3 regions of the Rahnella perminowiae genome follow, and region 3 is predicted to be linked to each of the others. Evidence: predicted binding sites of a transcription regulator. Region 3 holds the regulator's gene; each other region holds the start of a gene.

Region 1 (2,272 bases), on a different contig from region 3:
TTCACGGAAGGTGCAGAAAACAGCACATCATCTTCATCGGCTTCAGCAGCAACCGCCGATGCTGTGACAACGCTTGCCGCAGCGACGGCAGGCGCAACTTTAGCGACAGGTTTTGCGTCGTCTTCCAGTAGCGGATCGTCATGCTCGTCGTAATCATAATCTTCATCGCGACGGGAGCGGTTGGTCACGATATTCGTCACACCCAGCACTGCGCCGCCGATCTTTTCAGCGATGGTCAGCCAGGACCAGCCGGTAAATAAAGTCAGACCGGCAGCCCAGACGCACAGCAGAACCAGGGTCGCCCCCACGTTATTGAAGTACGGGGTCATCGCGGTACTGAGCAAACTGCCGATTACACCGCCGGAAGCGAAGTAATACAGGTCATCAATATTGACGGCCGCAAGACCACAAGACGTGACAATGAGCGCCAGCGTGCCAATAAGGCGCAGCGAAAGGGCAAAATAATCGACGAAATCCTGTCTATCCCGCTGACGGAAAGCCGCCCAACAGAGACACAGAATAATAGGGGGTATCGCGTAGCCAAATACGCCAAAGATGAAGAACAGCGTGTCGGCCATCCATGCACCTACACCTCCACCCCAGTTATGAATTGGCCCATGCCAGGCGGTCTGAGACCAACTGGGATCAGAGGGGTTAAAACTCACCAATGCTGCCATTAAATAAGCAGCAAAAATCGCCACCACAACCAGCAAAGCCTCCAGCAGACGGCGGCCATTGCTCAGTTTTTTTAGGGTAACTTCTTTATCTTCTGTATATTCCTGGCTCAAGAAAGGCTCTCCAGGTTCCTGTGAACTGAGAAAAAGCAACAGCGCCGAGACTCCCCGGCGCCATAGCTGTATAGATACACAGGAGTGTAGCTAAAATGACAAGGTTTTGCACCAGAACAATTACCGGGTCTTAATGACCAGGCGATTTGTCTGCTTCACTTCTTCCATCACCACGTAGGTGCGGGTGTCGTTAACACCAGGCAGACGAAGTAAAGTCTCACCTAAGAGCTTACGGTAAGCAGACATATCAGGTACGCGGGTTTTCAACAAATAGTCGAAATCCCCTGAAACCAGATGACACTCCTGAATATCTTCGAGTTTTTGCACTGCCGCATTGAACTGCTCAAACACATCCGGCGCGCCGCGATTGAGGGTAATTTCAACAAATACCAGCAACGAGGCATCCAGATAATGCGGGTTGAGCAATGCAGTATAACCATTGATGAAGCCCTGACGTTCCAGACGACGAACGCGCTCCAGACATGGAGTTGGAGATAATCCCACACGTTTGGAAAGCTCGACGTTTGAAATCCGGCCATCCTTCTGCAATTCATTGAGGATGTTACGGTCAATACGGTCGAGATCTTTTCCCGGACGCTTTTTATTGTCTACCATTATTATTGTCTCTCTGCTGTCCTTCCCTGCACCTGCCATACCCCAGCCAACTTCAATGTCTAAGGGTTGTCCCAAGCGAAGACCCGATGATTAAGGTTTACGCATCCAAAAGCCGCGTTGATCCCCTGTCAAAAGGAACACGGCCGTAAAGCGGATACTCAAAAGAAATAACCCTGCGAAATTAATAGGTTGTCAACAAACAACCTGATTCACTCATCCCTGCTGCAACCGAAAAGCCAAAAAACAAGACCGGAACAGGTCCGGTAGCAGCCAATGGCATAAATTCAAGTCACAGACAGGCAGTTAATTTCTCCTTCCCCTGATGTTTTCGCAAATGCACAGCGGATTGTCAAAGTAAAAGAAGCAAAATCAGAAGAACGTGCCAGATTGAAAAGCTGGTACCCCCTTTTTAGCTATCTTTTCTCTTTGAACAATAACAACGCATCTCACGCGTTATTTCTGCAAAATCCCTACAAAGCGTCCTGAATTATGCCCGAATTAACACGTTTTGATGAGCAACGTTCATCACATATGATCGTCAGAATGGTTGTTTTTCATCCTATCCATCAAACAGTTACCTGCTTCATCGATATTGACGAAACTCTTTTTACGCGGGTTGCACAATAAAAACTATCAGACAAATCGTTAACAACATCTGAGTTTGCTTTTTTTACTGCGCCGTTTTCCCTACAATCGGTTTATCGCTTGTCGCCATCGCGGAGATGAATTACGCATGAGTACGGTTAAACACAGTAAATTATTGATTTTGGGCTCCGGTCCGGCGGGTTATACCGCAGCGGTTTATGCCGCGCGTGCAAACCTCAATCCGGTATTAATTACCGGGGTGGAAAAAGGTGGGCAGTTGACTA
Region 2 (2,272 bases), on a different contig from region 3:
GTGAAGATTGTTGTCGAAGCGGCCCGCAGACTGCTTTAGTCCCTGTAAAACTAAAACAACCACATCTTATCAACGGGCCTCTGACGGCCCGTTTTTTTGCTCTGTTAAGCAGATCTGTTAAGGTCATGTTAGTAATCCATCTGGAATAATTGATGTATTCCCTTCCGGATCTCTGACACAAGGAACTGCATTTTTGACTGTTCACGACCTTCTTGAGTACACCACTACCTTCATTCGTGCCCATCAGGTGTGGGCTGCGCCGATCGTTTTTTTTCTGGCCTTTGGTGAATCGCTGGCATTCCTTTCCCTGCTGCTTCCGGCAACGTTTATCTTGTTGGGGCTCGGTGCGCTGATTGGCGAAACCGGCATACCGTTCTGGCCCATCTGGGCAGCCGCCGCTGCGGGGGCTTTCCTGGGCGACTGGCTTTCTTACTGGATTGGTGCCCGTTATCAGGATCGTGTTGGCAATTTCTGGCCTTTCTCCCGTCATCCGCAAATGTTGGTTCGGGGGCATGCTTTCTTTGAAAAATGGGGCATGCCGGGGGCCTTTATCGGCCGCTTTTTTGGCCCGCTTCGCGCCGTTGTGCCACTGGTTGCTGGCATCTGCGGTATGCCGCAAAAGTATTTCCAGATTGCGAATGTGACTTCGGCACTTATCTGGGCTTTCGGCATTCTGGCACCCGGTGCGTTTGGCATTCAGTGGCTGAGCCGCTGGTTTTAAATCCTGCCCTCTGTCGTTGCCCGTCGCAAGGGGGCAAATACAGAGAAATTCCTTTTTGGAAGACGTCTCGCAAAGGTTCAATGCAACAGAAAATAGACTGGACATCCATACAGCCTGACATTACCTTGGCCGCAAGAGACTTGAAGAGGGAAATCACGTGGATATCAGCATTCTGACTGCCCTGGGGGCAGGGTTAATTGGCTTACTCTTAGGATGGCTGATTGCCAGTTTGCGCCAACAGCAACAACAGACGGAGTATGAAACGCAACGCCGTTTGCTGGAACAATCGCTGGAACAGCTTAAAACGGAAAATGATACGCACAAAATCGAGCGGCAATCAGGCCAGCAGCAACTGCGTGAAGCTGAACTTGAGCTGCGAAAACTGCACAGTCTGCAGGCGGCCAGCCAGGAAAAATTACAACTTCTTGTCCACTGGCAAAACGAGTGTGACCAACTCAATCAGGAACTGCGTGCGCAGCGGGAAATCAACAGTGCGCAGGAAGCTGAGTTGCGTGAGGTTTCGACCCGTCTGGACGAAACCCGCATGGCGGCTGAAGAAAAGCAGCGTCTGCTGATTAACAGCGAACAGCGCCTGAGCAGCCAGTTTGAAAACCTGGCTAACCGGATTTTCGAACAAAATGGCCGTCGTGCCGATGAACAGAACAAGCAAAGTCTCGATAAGTTACTGCTGCCGTTGCGTGAGCAACTGGATGGTTTCCGCCGCCAGGTGCAGGACAGCTTCGGGCAGGAAGCCCGTGAGCGACATACGCTGGCGCATGAGATCCGCAATTTACAGCAACTGAATGTGGAGATGGCACGCGAAGCCGTCAACCTGACTAAAGCTCTGAAAGGTGATAATAAAACGCAGGGCAACTGGGGTGAAGTGGTTCTGAGTCGCGTGCTCGAGGCTTCCGGTTTACGCGAAGGGCATGAATACCAGACGCAGGTCAGCGTGCAGGTGGATAGCAACAGCCGGATGCAACCTGATGTGGTCGTACGGTTACCGCAGAATAAAGACGTGGTGATTGACGCCAAAATGACGCTGGTTGCGTATGAGCGTTATTTCAACAGTGAGGATGACAGCGAGCGGGAAGCGGCACTCAATGAACATATAGCCTCAGTGCGCGGACATATCCGCCTGCTCGGGCGCAAAGATTACCAGCAACTTCCCGGTCTGCGCAGCCTCGATTATGTGCTGATGTTTATCCCCGTTGAGCCTGCTTTTCTGTTGGCTATCGACCGGGAGCCCGAATTGATCAGCGAAGCGCTTCGCCACAATATTATGTTGGTCAGCCCGACGACCTTGCTGGTGGCGCTACGAACGATCAGCAACTTGTGGCGCTATGAGCATCAGAGTCAGAACGCCAAACGTATCGCCGATCGCGCGGCCCGTCTTTACGACAAACTGCGACTGTTTGTGGATGACATGGAGTCGATGGGACAAAGTCTCGACAAAGCGCAGGGAAGTTATCGATCCGCGATGAATAAACTCTCGCAAGGCCGTGGTAATCTTATCGGGCAGGTGGAAAGTTTTCGCGCGCTGGGTGTTGA
Region 3 (2,272 bases):
CAATTTCCAGCGGAATAAGGGGATCAGGCAGATTCTGTGCCAGACATTGCGCACGCAACGTCAGCAAATCGGCTTTGGAATTATAGGGCAATACATACAAAATCGGCCGCGTCGGGTCTAAATGCAACTCGGTAACCGGATCTGAAGGTATGACCTTGCTCTTTACCAGCAATGAGAGCGGTAAATTCAATAATGTGTAATAAAGTCTACGCCAACCTGACATAAAAACGTGAAGCCTCTTGTTAGCCATTTCGCCGCAAGGATACCAGAAAGCTCAGATGAGATCTGTGGTGATGCAATACCCTTCTTATTTCAAGCCGCAGGGGTGTTGGCTTAAGACGTTCACCCGAATCACTTACTCATGTAAGCTCATCAGGATTCACTTCTTTACCGCCTTTCTGCACCCCGACTATTTGGGGTATAAAGTGCGGCAAATTCTCTAAGGATCAGTAAAAGAAATGGCTAACCAAGTCACTGGATTTACCCGAATTTATAAAGCAGCTGGCTATTCCTGGAAAGGGCTGAAAGCGGCATGGCAAAATGAAGCGGCCTTTCGCCAGGAAGCCAGCGTCGCTATTCCGTTAATTTTGTTATCTTTTTGGTTTGATGTCAGCCCCGTAGAACGCATTCTGCTGGTGGGATCCGTTGTTTTGGTCTGTGTCACTGAACTGCTCAACAGCGCGGTGGAATGCGCGATAGACCGTATCGGATCTGAGTTTCACGTACTTTCAGGCCGTGCAAAAGATATCGGCTCGGCTGCCGTACTTCTGACCATCATATTGGCGTTTTTTGTCTGGGTCAGCATCTTTTGGCCACGATGGTTCTGATTTGGAATCTGCATTCCAGGAATCAACGTTATGCCCTGTTTTTATTCAATCTTAGGTTTTCATTGATCGTTTAGCTGTATATACTCACAGCAAGACTGTATAAACAACCAGGGGGCGGAATGAAAGCTTTAACGACCAGACAACAAGAGGTCTACGACCTTATTCGCGATCATATCTCCACCACCGGTATGCCACCCACCCGCGCAGAGATTGCATCACGTCTGGGGTTCCGTTCCCCCAATGCGGCGGAAGAGCATCTCAAAGCGCTGGCGCGTAAGGGTGTTATTGAGATTGTTTCCGGCGCATCACGCGGCATTCGTTTGCTGATGGAAGAAGAAGAGGGTTTACCGCTGATCGGCCGGGTTGCTGCCGGTGAGCCGTTGCTGGCCCAGCAACATATTGAAGGACACTATCAGGTCGATCCGGCCATGTTTAAGCCGAGTGCCGATTTCCTGCTGCGTGTCAGCGGTATGTCGATGCGTGATATCGGTATTCTTGATGGCGATCTGTTGGCTGTACATAAAACGCAAGACGTGCGTAATGGACAGGTTGTCGTGGCCCGTATAGACGATGAAGTCACCGTGAAACGTCTGAAAAAACAGGGCAGTGTGGTGCAGTTATTGCCTGAAAACAGCGATTTCCAGCCGATCGTGGTTGATTTACGTGAGCAGAATTTCAGCATTGAAGGGTTGGCCGTAGGCGTCATCCGCAACGGTGACTGGATCTGACCTTCGTACTTCGGGCTGCAGATGCGTTGGCTGCGTGCGTTCACCCGAATCACTGACTCCTGTCAGCTCATCGGGATTTTTTTACTTGCCGCCTTCCTGCAACTCGAATGACTCGGTCAGATATTACTGGGTCAAATTCTTGATCCCAATGGTCATATTGTTGATTTGCGGGTTCGTTAGCCGCCTCTGACATACCGCTAAGCTTTAACGTTTCATCTCGTCGCCCCTTCCGGGGCGATGTCACTTACAGGCATAACCTGAACCTCCGGCATGAGATTCTCTATGCAACATCATTCCCTGCGACAAACACTCAAAAACACCTTTTTAAGCCCCGCCGATAAGGCGCTCTGGAGGCTGGCATTGCCGATGATTTTTTCAAATATCACGGTGCCTCTTCTCGGGCTTGTGGATACGGCGGTGATCGGTCATCTCGACAGCCCGGATTATCTCGGCGGAGTGGCTGTGGGTTCGATGATCACGACTTTCCTCTTTATGCTCTTACTTTTTTTACGGATGAGTACCACCGGCATGACCGCTCAGGCGCTGGGCGCGAATGATAACCGGTTGCTGGCGCGCGCTTTCGTACAACCCTTTCTGCTGGCCGTATTGTCTGGTCTCACCATAGTGTTGTTCCGGCACCCCCTGATGGAACAGGCGTTTCATATCGTCGGGGGCAGCCAACCGGTGCTTGAACAGGCGAGGCTGTTTATCGAAATT

What was found. Region 3 encodes LexA, which represses DNA repair genes until DNA is damaged. Its sites were predicted from a motif close to TNCTGTATGTACATACAGNA; they were not measured.
Region 1: a site for LexA is predicted at 853-872, ahead of J1781_RS10120 (DNA translocase FtsK 4TM domain-containing protein). Genes of this name have one in related genera too.
Region 2: a site for LexA is predicted at 817-836, ahead of rmuC (DNA recombination protein RmuC). Genes of this name have one in related genera too.

Annotation. Positions count from the first base shown of each region.
Region 1 covers NZ_JAFMOT010000171.1:86,913-89,184, reverse strand. The annotation lists gene J1781_RS10120 (DNA translocase FtsK 4TM domain-containing protein) at 1-788, opposite strand, end outside; gene lrp (leucine-responsive transcriptional regulator Lrp) at 909-1,403, opposite strand; gene trxB (thioredoxin-disulfide reductase) at 2,137-2,272, shown strand, end outside.
Region 2 covers NZ_JAFMOT010000157.1:47,405-49,676, forward strand. The annotation lists gene udp (uridine phosphorylase) at 1-39, shown strand, start outside; gene J1781_RS04675 (DedA family protein) at 194-721, shown strand; gene rmuC (DNA recombination protein RmuC) at 879-2,272, shown strand, end outside.
Region 3 covers NZ_JAFMOT010000185.1:234,950-237,221, reverse strand. The annotation lists gene plsB (glycerol-3-phosphate 1-O-acyltransferase PlsB) at 1-223, opposite strand, end outside; gene J1781_RS20385 (diacylglycerol kinase) at 459-827, shown strand; gene lexA (transcriptional repressor LexA) at 947-1,555, shown strand; gene dinF (MATE family efflux transporter DinF) at 1,838-2,272, shown strand, end outside.